Regions from separate parts of the Intrasporangium sp. Soil_C_50 genome, predicted to be linked through region 3. Evidence: predicted binding sites of a transcription regulator. Region 3 holds the regulator's gene; each other region holds the start of a gene.

Region 1 (4,123 bases), on a different contig from region 3:
ACCTCGCGTGGACCGGTTGCGGCGCGACGGCCGCGCGCCCCCGGCCGCGTCGGTGCCCGCCGAGGGCAGGGTGCCCCACGGGGCGCTACCGCTCCAGCCGGTCTGCTCGCCCCAGGACGCACTGCCACCCGGGCCGTGCACCTCCGCGAGGCCCTCGGCCTCGGCAAGGATCGCCGCGGCCCGGGCCAACCGCTCCTCGACCACGGGGTCGACGGCGGCCGCCCGGGCCGAGCGTCCTGCTGCAGAGCCCACGATCAGAAGTCGACGGGAACGTCCGCACCCTCGGCGGGCTGGTCGACGCGCGGCCCGACGCCGAGCTTCTCCTTGACCTTCTTCTCGATCTCGTCGGCGAGGTCGGGGTTGTCCTTGAGGAAGTTGCGGGCGTTCTCCTTGCCCTGGCCCAGCTGGTCGCCCTCGTAGGTGTACCAGGCGCCGGCCTTGCGGACGAAGCCGTGCTCGACACCCATGTCGATGAGGCCGCCCTCTCGCGAGATGCCCTGGCCGTAGAGGATGTCGAACTCCGCCTGCTTGAACGGCGGCGACACCTTGTTCTTGACGACCTTGACGCGGGTGCGGTTGCCGACCGGCTCGGTGCCGTCCTTGAGCGTCTCGATGCGACGCACGTCGAGGCGGACCGAGGCGTAGAACTTCAGGGCCTTGCCACCGGTCGTCGTCTCGGGCGAGCCGAACATGACGCCGATCTTCTCGCGGAGCTGGTTGATGAAGATCGCGGTGGTGCCGGTGTTGTTGAGCGCACCGGTCAGCTTGCGCAGCGCCTGGCTCATGAGGCGGGCCTGCAGACCGACGTGGCTGTCGCCCATCTCGCCCTCGATCTCGGCGCGCGGCACGAGGGCGGCGACGGAGTCGATGACGATGATGTCGATGGCGCCGGAGCGGATGAGCATGTCGGCGATCTCGAGGGCCTGCTCACCGGTGTCGGGCTGCGACACGAGCAGCGCATCGGTGTCGACACCGAGCTTCTTGGCGTAGTCGGGGTCGAGCGCGTGCTCCGCATCGATGAAGGCTGCGATGCCGCCCGCCTTCTGTGCGTTGGCGACCGCGTGGAGCGCGACGGTCGTCTTGCCGGAGGACTCCGGGCCGTAGACCTCGACGACACGGCCACGCGGCAGTCCGCCGATGCCGAGCGCGACGTCGAGGGCGATCGACCCCGTGGGGATGACCTCGATCGGCGGGCGGACGTCGTCGCCGAGGCGCATCACCGCGCCCTTGCCGTAGCTCTTCTCGATCTGGCCCATCACCGAGGCGAGGGCCTTGTCCTTGTCCATCACCGATGCCATTGCCTGGCCACCTATCTGCCGTCTGCGCTGCGGTCGTCTGCCTTCGACCCTGTACGACGGCGCTCGTGAGATCCGTTGTCGGGTCAGACGTTAGGGGCCGGCGCCGACATCGGGGTTCACCACGAGACGGCCTGTGGACGATGCCTGGGGCGACACCGGACCTGTGGAGAACAGTACCGAACACCTGTTCGAAGTCGTGCACCGACACGCCGTCGACGCGTCGGGCGGTTCACGACTCCCGTCATGACACCCGTCAGGACGCTCACCACGACGCCCATCGGGATGGCGACGGCGTCACGGCCCGGCCACCTGACCACCCTGGGCGCCGCGCGCGACCCGCTCGTCGCGGCCGAGGCGCCGAGCCTCCGGCACGTCCATGTCGTCGCAGATCGCCTCCCAGACGCGGCGCGGCGGCTCACCGTCGGCGAGGGCCTGGTCGACGGTCCGCCCGCCGAGCGAGCCGAGGACGTGGTCACGGGCGAGCGAGCGCGCGTACCCCTCGCCGAACTCGTCATCCATCAGGGTCCAGAAGTGACTCATGCGCACCGCGTCAGTCTGCCACCGACCTCAGCGGGAACCTGCCGTGTCACGACGTCGTCGCAGGTTCGCCGAACCCGGCCGTGGCCGTCGCCTGCAGGCGATATCGTCGCTCCGCCGCGCCACTGCCGGCACACCGATCTCCAGGGGAGCACCAGTCACATGTCCGATCCATCCCACGGCCCTGCCGGCCCCGCGGGCGTCCCGCAGCCCTACTCCTACCCCGGCGCCGCTGACGCGTCCGGGGTCACCGACCCGGCCCAGGGCGTCGCCCTCGCCGACGAGCCGTCGACGCCCGGTGCGGGCAAGGGCCGGCGCACGGGGCTGATCGCCGGCGGCATCGCGGCCGTCGTGCTGCTCGGCGGTGCCGGCGTCTTCGCTGCGCAGCAGCTGAGCGGCGGTGGCTCGCAGCCGGCCGACGTCCTTCCGGGTGACGCCTACGCCTACGTGCGGCTCGACATCGACCCCTCGGCCGGTCAGAAGATCGCCGCGGTGCGGTTCCTCGGCAAGGTGCCGCAGATCCAGAACACGCTCGGCAGCGGCGACCCCCGCAAGAAGCTGTGGGACCTCGCCGCCAAGGACTCGGGCGAGGCCTGCATGAAGGCCTTCAACTACGACACCGACATCGCCCCGTGGCTCGGTGACCGCATCGGCCTCGCCCTGCGCCCCGGCGGCACCAAGGACACCCCCAACCTCGCCGTGGCCGTGCAGGTCAAGGACGAGGACGCGGCTCGCACCACGCTGACCAAGCTGCAGAAGTGCGGCGACAGCGGATCGGACAGCGACCTGCGGATGAAGGACGGCTACGCCATCATCACGCCCAAGGGGGCCGGCGACGCGACGCTCGCGGCGACGGCCAAGGGCAGCCTCTCCCAGAACACGACCTTCACCGGCGACATGTCCGCCCTCGGCGAGCAGGGGGTCATGTCGGCCTGGATGGACACGGGCCGGGGAATGTCCGAGCTGCAGAAGCTCGGCGCCGACTCGGGGATGGCCTCGGCCTTCGGCCTGGGGACCGTGCCCGCCGCGAACGCGAAGGGACGCTTCGCCGCCGCGCTGCGTTTCGACGCCGACTACGTCGAGCTCGCCGGCCTGGTCCGCGGCGGCGACACCTCCAAGACCGTCAAGGGCAACGGGGCGGAGATGGCCAACCTGCCGGCCAACACGATGGCCGCCCTCCAGGTCTCCGGAGGTGACCAGGCCATCGACACCGCGTGGCCGAACCTGAAGAAGCAGCTCGGTGCGATGGCCGGCGGAGGCCAGGACGACGTCGTCGCGATGGCCGAGCAGGAGCTCGGGATCAAGCTGCCCGACGACCTCAAGGCGCTCCTCGGCCGGTCGTTCACGCTGTCGCTGCCCGACCAGGACTTCAAGTCGGCCGCCCCTGCCGTCGGCGCGAAGATCGTGTCGAGCGACGCCAAGCGTGCCGATGCCGTCATCACCAAGCTGCTGAAGGCGGCCGGCGGCGGGGTCGACCTCACGCACCGCGTCGAGGGCGACAAGGTCTACGTCGCGACGATGTCCGACTACGCGGACGACCTCAAGGCCGGTGGCCGGCTCGGCGACTCCGACGCCTTCAAGCAGGCGGTCGGCGACGTCAGCGGCTCCAACGCGGCCCTGTTCCTCGACCTCGACAAGCTCGAGAAGCTCTACCTCGACGGCGTGCACGGCCAGGAGAAGACGTTCCTCGAGTCGCTCAAGGCCGTCGGCCTCAACGCGACGCAGACGGGCGCCGGCGAGGGCACGTTCACGCTCCGCGTCCTCGGCAACTGACGCCGGAGCACCCGCACGACCTGCACATCCCACGCCCGGTCCCGGGCGTGCGAAGGGCCCCGCCTCGGCGGGGCCCTTCGTCGTGCTCGACGCGTCAGACGTCCGCAGCGATCGCCGTGACCCCGAAACCAGCACCCGAGGGCAGGCGGATCTCGTTGCCCGAGTAGTCGATCCCGCCGTCGACGGGTGAGGCGACCGACCACCAGGCGGCGTCGAGGTCGCTGACCTCCGTCGTCGGCTCGGCAGCCACGAGAGCGGCGGCAGCACCGACCCCCACGTGCGACTCCATCATCGAGCCGACGATGGTGCGTAGGCCCGCGTCGTGCGCGCGGCGCAGCAGGTCGCGACCCACCGCGAGCGAGCCGCACTTGGCGAGCTTGACGTTGACCAGGTCGGCGGCACCGAGCCGGATGATCCGTTCGAGGTCGTAGGGCCCGAAGCACGACTCGTCGGCCATGACCGGTAGCCCGACGCGCTCGCGCACCCACGCCAGACCCTCGACGTCGTCGGCGACG
Region 2 (4,123 bases), on a different contig from region 3:
GCTCGCGCAGCACGAGCCCAGCGGCGGCCAGCACGCGGTCGGGCGGTTCGGTTGCCGCGGTGACGAGGTGGGCGGTGGCGACGTCCATGCCCGAGGTCAGGGTCCACACGTGGAGGTCGTGCACCTCGACGACACCGGGGACTCCGGCGAGCGCGTCGGCGAGGTCGTCCGGCTCGATGCCGGCGGGGGCGTGCTGCCCGAGCACGGCGACGACCTCGCGGCCGAGGCCGACGGCGCGGACCGCGACGAAGACGGCGATGGCGAGCGCGATGCCGGTGTCCCACCAGGCGCTCCCGGTGGCGCGCACGAGCAGGGCCGCGGCGACGACGCCGATCGACCCGACGGCGTCGGCGACGACCTCGAGGTAGGCGCCCTTGACGTTGAGGCTCTCGCCCGCGCCACCGCGGAGCATGAGCAGCGCGACGACGTTGACGACGAGGCCGAGGAGGCCGACGACGAGCATGGTGCCCGACGCGATCTCGGGCGACGCGCCGATGCGCCCGACCGCCTCGACGACGATGTAGACCGACACCCCGAGCATGAGGAGCACGGCCAGGCCCGACGCGAACACCTCGGCCCGGTACGAGCCGAAGGTGCGGCGTCCGGTGGTGTCGGCCCGGGTGGCGATGCGCGTCGCGACGAGAGCGGCCCCGAGCGTCACGACGTCGGCGGCCATGTGCCCCGCGTCGGAGAGCAGCGCGAGCGACCCGGACACGAGGGCCGCGACGAGCTCGACGACGAAGAAGGCGCCGACGAGGGCGAAGGCGACGGCGAGGCGCCAGCGGTGGCGTCCGCCCGCGTGGCCGTGCGCCCCTGCGATGCTCCCGGCGCCGTGGGAGTGGCTGTGGCTCATCGGGACCCGCCGTCGTGGAGGGCGTGCTCGCGGGTGACGTCGAGCAGGAGGCGTACGTGCGCGTCGGAGAGGCGGTAGAAGACGTTGCGGCCCTCGCGCCGGCCGGCGACGACGCCCGACGCGCGGAGCAGGCGCAGCGCCTGCGAGATGGTCGTCTCCGCGGTGGCGGTGGCCGCGGCGAGGTCGCAGACGCAGAGCTCGCCGGCCTCGAGGAGGGCATAGAGGAGGCGGGCGCGCGTCGGGTCGCCGAGCAGCTTGAAGACGCTGGTGACGCGGGCCAGCTCGTCGGCGTCCGGGGCGTGCTCGGAGGCGAGCGCGACCTTCTCGGGGTGCACGCACGGGCTGGTGCAGGCGTCCAGGCCGGTGACGGTCGACACGGTGGTCCTCTCATCTGACCGGATGTTCAGATGTCACTGTCGTCGGCGGCGCGCCCCGGTGTCAACCGCCCGGCAGACTGTCGGCCATGCTGAGACTCACGGTGACGGTGCCGGGCGCCCTGACCGACGACGTGACGGCCATGCTCACCGACTCGACGGCCGTGAGCACGCTCGTCGTGCACCGCGGGGCCGCCCTGCGTCCGTCGGGCGACGTCGTGCACGCCGACGTCGCGCGCGAGGGGGCCAACGACCTCGTCGAGCGCCTGCGCGCCCTCGGCGTCCACGAGGAGGGGACGCTCCAGCTCGAACCCGTGGGCACGTGGGTGTCGCGGGCCGGCTTCGAGGCCGACGAGGAGACGCCCGGCAGCAGCGCCGACGCCGTCGTCTGGGCCGAGGTCGCGCAGCGCTCCTACGAGGACAGCGAGCTGAACTGGACGTTCCTGTCGTTCATGTCGCTCGCGACGCTCATCGCCGGGATCGCCATCGTCCTCGACTCGCAGATCCTCGTCATCGGCGCCATGGTGCTCGGGCCCGAGTTCGGGGCCATCGCGGCGCTCGGTGTCGCCCTGGTGCGGCGGCGCGCCCTGCTCTTCGCGGTCGCGGCGCGGGCGCTCGTCGTCGGGTTCGGGGTGGCGATCCTCGTGACGTGCCTGGCCGGGCTGGTCGGCCGAGCCCTCGGCTGGGTGACCCTCGACGACATCACCGGATCGCGACCGGCCACCGGGTTCATCTACACGCCCGACAAGTGGTCGTTCATCGTCGCGCTGCTCGCCGCCGCGGCGGGCGTGCTGTCGCTGACCTCGGCCAAGGTCGGCGGCCTCAGCGGCGTCTTCATCTCGGTCACGACGATCCCGGCCGCGGGCAACGTCGGGCTCGGCCTCGCCTTCGGGGCGTGGACCGAGGTGCGTGGCAGCGGCCTGCAGCTCGTCGTCAACCTCGTCGGGATGGCCCTGGCCGGGTGGGGGACGCTCGCACTGCAGCGCGCCGTGTGGTCGCGGGTGCCCGCTCCGCGGTCGCACTCGCGGTTGAGCCGGCGGGTGCACGCCGAGCCGCCCCGGCCCCGCCACTGAAGTCTCGGGTGCAGGCTTACGGGACGAAATGATCTGTGGCTGAACCGAATTGGCTGTGGGCAGGCCTTTCCCTACTGTTCGAACACCTGTACGATAGGGGCATGTCGCAGGCAGTGATCGAGCAGGACTGGGACCTCGTCGCGTCCCTGGCTGCCGACCTGCACGACGCCCACGGCCGACTTGTGGATGCGGTGGCGGTGGCACTTTCTGAGGGGTCGTGGCAGGCGGCCGGGATCCGGTCGCCGGAGCACTGGCTCGTGGTCCGCGCGGGTTTGTCGCGGGGGCACGCGGCGGCGGTGGTGCTGACGGCCCGCCGGGCCGAGGAGCTGCCGCAGACGGCGGCGGCGTTGCGGGACGGGCGGATCAGCCTGGACCAGGCCGCCGTCGTGGCCCGGCACGCGCCGGCCGTGTTCGATGCCACGGTGGCCGAGTTCGCCCAGCACGCGACGGTGCCGCAGCTGCAGCGCTCGGTGGCCCGGTACGACTTCACCCTCGAGCCGCGGACCTTCGACGAGGAGGGCCGGCTGCTACCCGCCGAGGTGACCGCCGAGGTGACCGCCGAGGTGACCGCCGAGGTGACCGGCGGCAGCGACGACGGCGACGAAGAGGCGACGCCGGCGCGCCCGCCGGAGCCGGTCGAGCCGGCGTCGCTGAGCATGGGCGTCGACGCGGACGGCCGGTTCCGGCTGCGGTACGACGCGCCCGCCGAGGTGGGTGAGCTCGTGAGGGCCGCGTTGGCCGAGGCGAAGGACCACCTGTTCCACACCGTCACCGACACCACCCACACGTCCGAGGGCGACGACGACCAGCACCGGCAGGACCCGTACACCGACCCCGCCACCACACCCGGCCCGCGCCGCATCACCTGGGCCGATGCCCTCGTGCTGCTCGCGACCCGCTCCCTCGACCTCGCGGGCACCACGCCCGCCTCCGGTACGGGCTCCGGCAGCGGCGGTTCTGGGCGTGGCGGGTCGGCGCGGCGGGCCCGGTACCGGGTTCAGGTCCACCTCGACACCAACGGCGGGTGGCTCACCGGCAGCCCGCGCCTGCCCCGGCACGTCGTCGACGGCCTGACCTGCGACGGCACCCTGGTCCCGGTCTGGGAGACCGACGGGCACCCGGTCAACGTCGGGCGCACCCACCGCGTCGTGCCGCACCGCACCCGGGTCCTCGTCCTCGATCGGGACCGCGGCTGCCGGTTCCCCGGCTGCCCGGTCACCTCGGCCGACTACCTCGAGGTCCACCACCGCGTCCACTGGCGCGAGGGCGGGCTGACCGACCTGGACAACCTGCTGTGCCTGTGCACCTTCCACCACGACAGCCACCACCGCGGCGATTACACCATCACCGGCGACCCCACCAGAGAAGACGGGCTCCGGTTCGTGACCCGGCAGGGCTGGCCCATCGGACCACCGGCCAGATCACCAAAGCCGTCGCCAGACCGACCCGTCGGCGCGTCGACCCGGCCCCGCCGACCACGGCCCCGTCTCGGGCGTACCTATCCCGCCCCGACCGGCGGCACCCTGCACCTGCACCTCGTCGACCTCACCCCGACGCGCGCAGCGCCGCCGCGAGACTGACGGGCAGGCCCGGCCGGACGGGGAAACGGGTCGGCCCGAATGCCGGGCGGCCGGGTGGACGTTCCGTGGCGGAGGGGCGCGGTGATCGCTAGCGTCGGGGCCGTGATGACGCCGCCGACCGACGTGTCCGAGAGCACCGTCGTGATCACGTTGCGGGCCATGTGGGGATCGACACCCGCGAGATCGCCTACGCCCCGGTCGGATTCGGCGCCCACCACTGGTCGGTCACCGACTCGGAGGGCG
Region 3 (4,123 bases):
TCGGCCGCACGCCGGTCGGCCCGCGAGAGCAGGTCCTGCGCGGCACGTACGCGGGTAGCGGCCTGGCTCAGGCTGATCGACGCCGCGGCGAGGCACGCGCCGAGCCGGCCGAGGCCGGCAACGAGAGCAGCCGCCCTCGTGGCCGCCGCCGCCGAGGCGGGACCGGACCAACCCCGGGTGCGCCGACGCAAGAGCCTGATGACGACCGCCTCGACGTCGAGCCGGCACCTCTCGAGTCGCCTCGCCGCGGCCAGGAGCACCTCAGGTCTGCTCGACCGGATCCGGCCGACGTCGAGCGTCATCACGGGACACCGCCGTCGGACTCGGCGGAGAAGGTGGCCGCAGCCGTCCGTTCGACGCCCTCGTACAGGGTGGACGCCGCCTCCAGCGCGGAACCCAGACCGAGCAGCTCGAGCCGAGCGTCACGGAACCGGTCTCGCCACGCCTCGACGAGACGCGGGGTCGACGCCGCGGCCTCCCCGCCGGGTAGCCCCGAGGCGACCGCCGCCACCGCGGCATCGGCACGGATCGACGCGAGCCGCGCGAGCGCGGCCCCCATCTCGGCCGCTGCGTCACCGACTGTTGCCGGGTCCACCTCGTAGCGCATGCCCACTCCTTCCTGAGAACTTCACCGTAGGAAGGGCTTTCGGATCGTGGGCTCCTCCGTCCACAGGCGTCGCCCTGGGCCGGCCGTCGGCACCCGGTCGTCCACAGGGCGAGCCAACAGGCCTGTACAGCAGGACGCCGCACCCCGGAGTGGGGGTGCGGCGTCCGGGCGGACCGGCGGGGTCGAAGCGCCGGGCACGCCAGCCGCTGGAGGTGGAGCCAACGCGGCCGTCGGAGATCCGCGCGACACGAACGCGCGCGGAGCGGAGGTCAGGGAGCCGGGACGACGAGACGCTGGCCCGCGTGGATCATCGACGTGGAGAGGGAGTTGGCCAGCTGGAGCTCGGCGACCCCTTCCGAGACCGGCAGGTCGGGCAGCTCGCGGGCGGCGATTCCCGACAGCGTCTGGCCCGACTGGACGGTGATGGACCGCGGCGCGTCGGCGGCCGAGGCGAGCTGGCCGGCGAGGCCCAGGCCCAGCGCGACGAGCACCCCGGCGACGAGGAGGGTGACGACGAACCGCCCGAACCGCGTCAGGCGCAGCGGCGCCTGCTCGGCGCGGGCGGCACGGACGGCGTCAGGGCCGGTGGGAACGAGAACGAGCTGCGGCCTCGAGCGCGGAACGGAGTCCCCCGACTCCAGCTCACGCTGCTGACGAACGGCCTCGAGTGCGACAACGCTCATGCTGACCTCCCCTTCCTGCTGCCTTGCGAACATGTGTTCGATCGAACGTCTGTACGATTTGTAGCACGTATGTTCGAGGAAGTCGAGACACGCATCGAACACGCGTTTGGCAACTGTGTTCGAAACCCGTACGCTTTCCTCACACCACCAACCACACCAGTCACCACTGACACTGGGTCCGCAGCGGCCCGGATCACGGGCTCTGGACGGGCGACGAAGGGGACACCATGGGCGTGACCGAGCTTCCCGACCGCGACAAGGGCGACGGCCTGACGATGCGGCAGCGACGCGTGCTCGAGGTGATCCGCAACTCCGTCGACAGGCGTGGCTACCCGCCGAGCATGCGCGAGATCGGCGAGGCCGTGGGTCTCGCGAGCCCCTCCAGCGTCAGCCACCAGCTCGCGGCACTCGAGCGCAAGGGCTACCTGCGGCGCGACCCCAACCGTCCGCGCGCCCTGGAGGTCGTCTCGCCCGACGGCGCCGACGAGCCGACGCGCCGCGGTCGTGCCGCCGGCTCCCAGCAGCACGATGTCGAGACCGAGGCGGGTGACGCGCGCCCGGAGGCCTCGTACGTGCCCGTCCTCGGCAAGATCGCCGCGGGCGTCCCGATCACGGCCGAGGAGGTCGTCGAGGACGTCTTCCCGCTCCCCCGGCAGGTCGTCGGCGAGGGCCAGCTGTTCCTGCTCAAGGTCCAGGGCGACTCCATGGTCGAGGCCGCGATCTGCGATGGCGACTGGGTCGTCGTGCGGCAGCAGCCGAATGCCGAGAACGGCGACATCGTGGCTGCGATGCTCGACAACGAGGCCACCGTCAAGACCTTCAAGCGCAAGGACGGCCACGTCTGGCTGCTGCCGCACAACGCCGCCTACGACCCGATCGACGGCGACGCCGCGACGATCCTCGGCAAGGTCACCGCGGTGCTGCGCCGCGTCTGACGCCCACTCCCTGCTCTGACGCCTCGCCTCCCGACGCGCCGCGGACGTTCCGCGGCGCGTCGCGACGTATCCGGCGGCCGGGTTCGCCACTCTGAGAGACACACTCGCCTCAGGAGGACGCCATGCCCGACCGTCCGGACCGCGACGTCGTCTTCACCTACCGCTACCTGCGCGGCGGCATGGTGGCGATGCTGCTCATGCTGCTGCTGTCCGTCATCCTCCAGTGGTGGTGGGGCACGAACGGGACGTGCTGGCTCGGCTCGATCAGCGCGTACTACTTCACGCCGTCCCGCACGGTCTTCGTCGGCAGCCTCTTCGCGCTCGGCGCGGCGCTCGTCGTCTACAAGGGGCACTCGCCGGCCGAGGACGTGCTGCTCAACTTCTCCGGGTTCATGGCCTTCGTGGTCGCCATGGTGCCGACGGTCCCCGATGGGCGTTGCAGCACGGCCGGGTCGACGAACCCGTTCGCGCTGTCGACGGCGGCGATCTCCGACGCGGTCAACAACAACGTGTGGTCGCTCATCGCCGTCGGGTTCGTCGCGCTGGTCGTGACGGTGTGGCTGCGGCGCGACGAGCTGGCCGACCCCGCTCAGCGTCCACCGGTCCGGACGATGCTCCTGACCGTCGCCTGTAGCGCCGTCATCGTCTTCGAGCTCGTGCTCTTCCTCGCCCTGCCCGACCGATTCATCGCACTGAGCCACGGCCTGGCGGCCGCGACGATGGTCGCTGGGGTCATCGCCGTCATGGTGCTGAGCGCCTTCCGCGTCGAGGACCGGCACGCCTCCACCGATGAGGCGCTGACGTACAAGCGCTGGTACCTCGCCATCGCCGGCACGCTCGCCGTGCTGCTGACCATCACGGTCTTGGCGCACCTGACGCTGCACGGGTTCGACCACGTGATCCTCATCGGCGAAGTCATCATTATCGTGCTGTTCTGCACCTACTGGATCGTGCAGACCAAGGAGCTCTGGGACCTGCGCGACACCGCCGAGGTCGAGGCCCGCAAGGTCGACGCCGTCGCCGAGTGACCGACTCCGGGTGCGTCAGTTGCGGACGAGGACGCCTCGGGCCTCCTTGACGGTGATCGCGGTGCCGGGCTGCGGGACGGTCACCGTGTCGGGGATGGCGATCCAGGACCCGCCGTTGATCCGGAAGTCGGCGCCGAACGTCACGTCGACGCGCGAGGTGTAGGTGCCCGGCTTTCGGTAGGTGTGGATGATGTCGCCGTCGGGGTACACGCCGCCCGGCGAGGTGGTCGGGCCCTCGCTCGTGCCGTCGCCGAAGCGGTAGACGTAGCTGACGAGCTTGGGCCGGATCTCGACGCGGTAGCCGAACATCGTGGTCGGGTCGACGAGGTCGATCTCGCCCGGCTCGAAACCGGCACTGGCCCAGTCAACCTTGTAGAAGGTCTTGAGGTTGACGAGCGTCGTATTCCCCTTCGGCTGCGTCGAGATCGCACCCTTCGCCCACGCCGTCTTGTGAAACGCGTCCACGATCATAGAGATTGTTGGGGCCGGTTTAATGCCCGGAACGGCCTCGGGAAGACACGTAGTCCCCTCTAGGAACCATCCATTCGGCTCTGCCGCCTCTGCGGTCGGCGAAGGATCATGTTCCTCAGGCTGCCCAGATTTGTCGACCCACCGGCGAAGAACGTCAGTTAGGGGACCCCGCCCCTCGCTGGGCGGATTGTCAGCGCACGCCTCAACGGCAACCGCATAACATTCGCTGCTGGCATCGCGGCCACCCAAATCGCACGAGGCGATTCGCGTGCGATAAATCCAACGTGATTGTGCCTGGACGACCGCCTCCTGATACTCAGCCGTCCACGCGCGCAGAGTCTTCACTCGGATGGTCGCGGCGTCCTTTCCGGCACCCCCCTTGAAGTCTGCCAGCGCCGT

What was found. Region 3 encodes LexA, which represses DNA repair genes until DNA is damaged. Its sites were predicted from a motif close to TCGAACANNTGTTCGA; they were not measured.
Region 1: a site for LexA is predicted at 1,475-1,490, ahead of recA (recombinase RecA). Genes of this name have one in related genera too.
Region 2: a site for LexA is predicted at 2,379-2,394, ahead of AC3A5R_RS21920 (HNH endonuclease signature motif containing protein). Genes of this name have one in related genera too.

What each region holds. Positions count from the first base shown of each region.
Region 1 covers NZ_JBDGKB010000001.1:254,565-258,687, forward strand. Annotated here, with positions in the region: gene AC3A5R_RS01255 (regulatory protein RecX) at 1-252, opposite strand, end outside; gene recA (recombinase RecA) at 255-1,298, opposite strand; gene AC3A5R_RS01265 (DUF3046 domain-containing protein) at 1,593-1,844, opposite strand; gene AC3A5R_RS01270 (DUF3352 domain-containing protein) at 1,998-3,608, shown strand; gene AC3A5R_RS01275 (mandelate racemase/muconate lactonizing enzyme family protein) at 3,703-4,123, opposite strand, start outside.
Region 2 covers NZ_JBDGKB010000019.1:10,200-14,322, reverse strand. Annotated here, with positions in the region: gene AC3A5R_RS21935 (cation diffusion facilitator family transporter) at 1-853, opposite strand, end outside; gene AC3A5R_RS21930 (ArsR/SmtB family transcription factor) at 850-1,230, opposite strand; gene AC3A5R_RS21925 (DUF389 domain-containing protein) at 1,317-2,300, shown strand; gene AC3A5R_RS21920 (HNH endonuclease signature motif containing protein) at 2,402-3,880, shown strand; gene AC3A5R_RS21915 (hypothetical protein) at 4,042-4,123, shown strand, end outside.
Region 3 covers NZ_JBDGKB010000017.1:41,511-45,633, forward strand. Annotated here, with positions in the region: gene AC3A5R_RS21375 (alpha/beta hydrolase) at 1-302, opposite strand, end outside; gene AC3A5R_RS21380 (hypothetical protein) at 302-607, opposite strand; gene AC3A5R_RS21385 (LysM peptidoglycan-binding domain-containing protein) at 877-1,290, opposite strand; gene lexA (transcriptional repressor LexA) at 1,518-2,225, shown strand; gene AC3A5R_RS21395 (hypothetical protein) at 2,348-3,253, shown strand; gene AC3A5R_RS21400 (PKD domain-containing protein) at 3,269-3,718, opposite strand.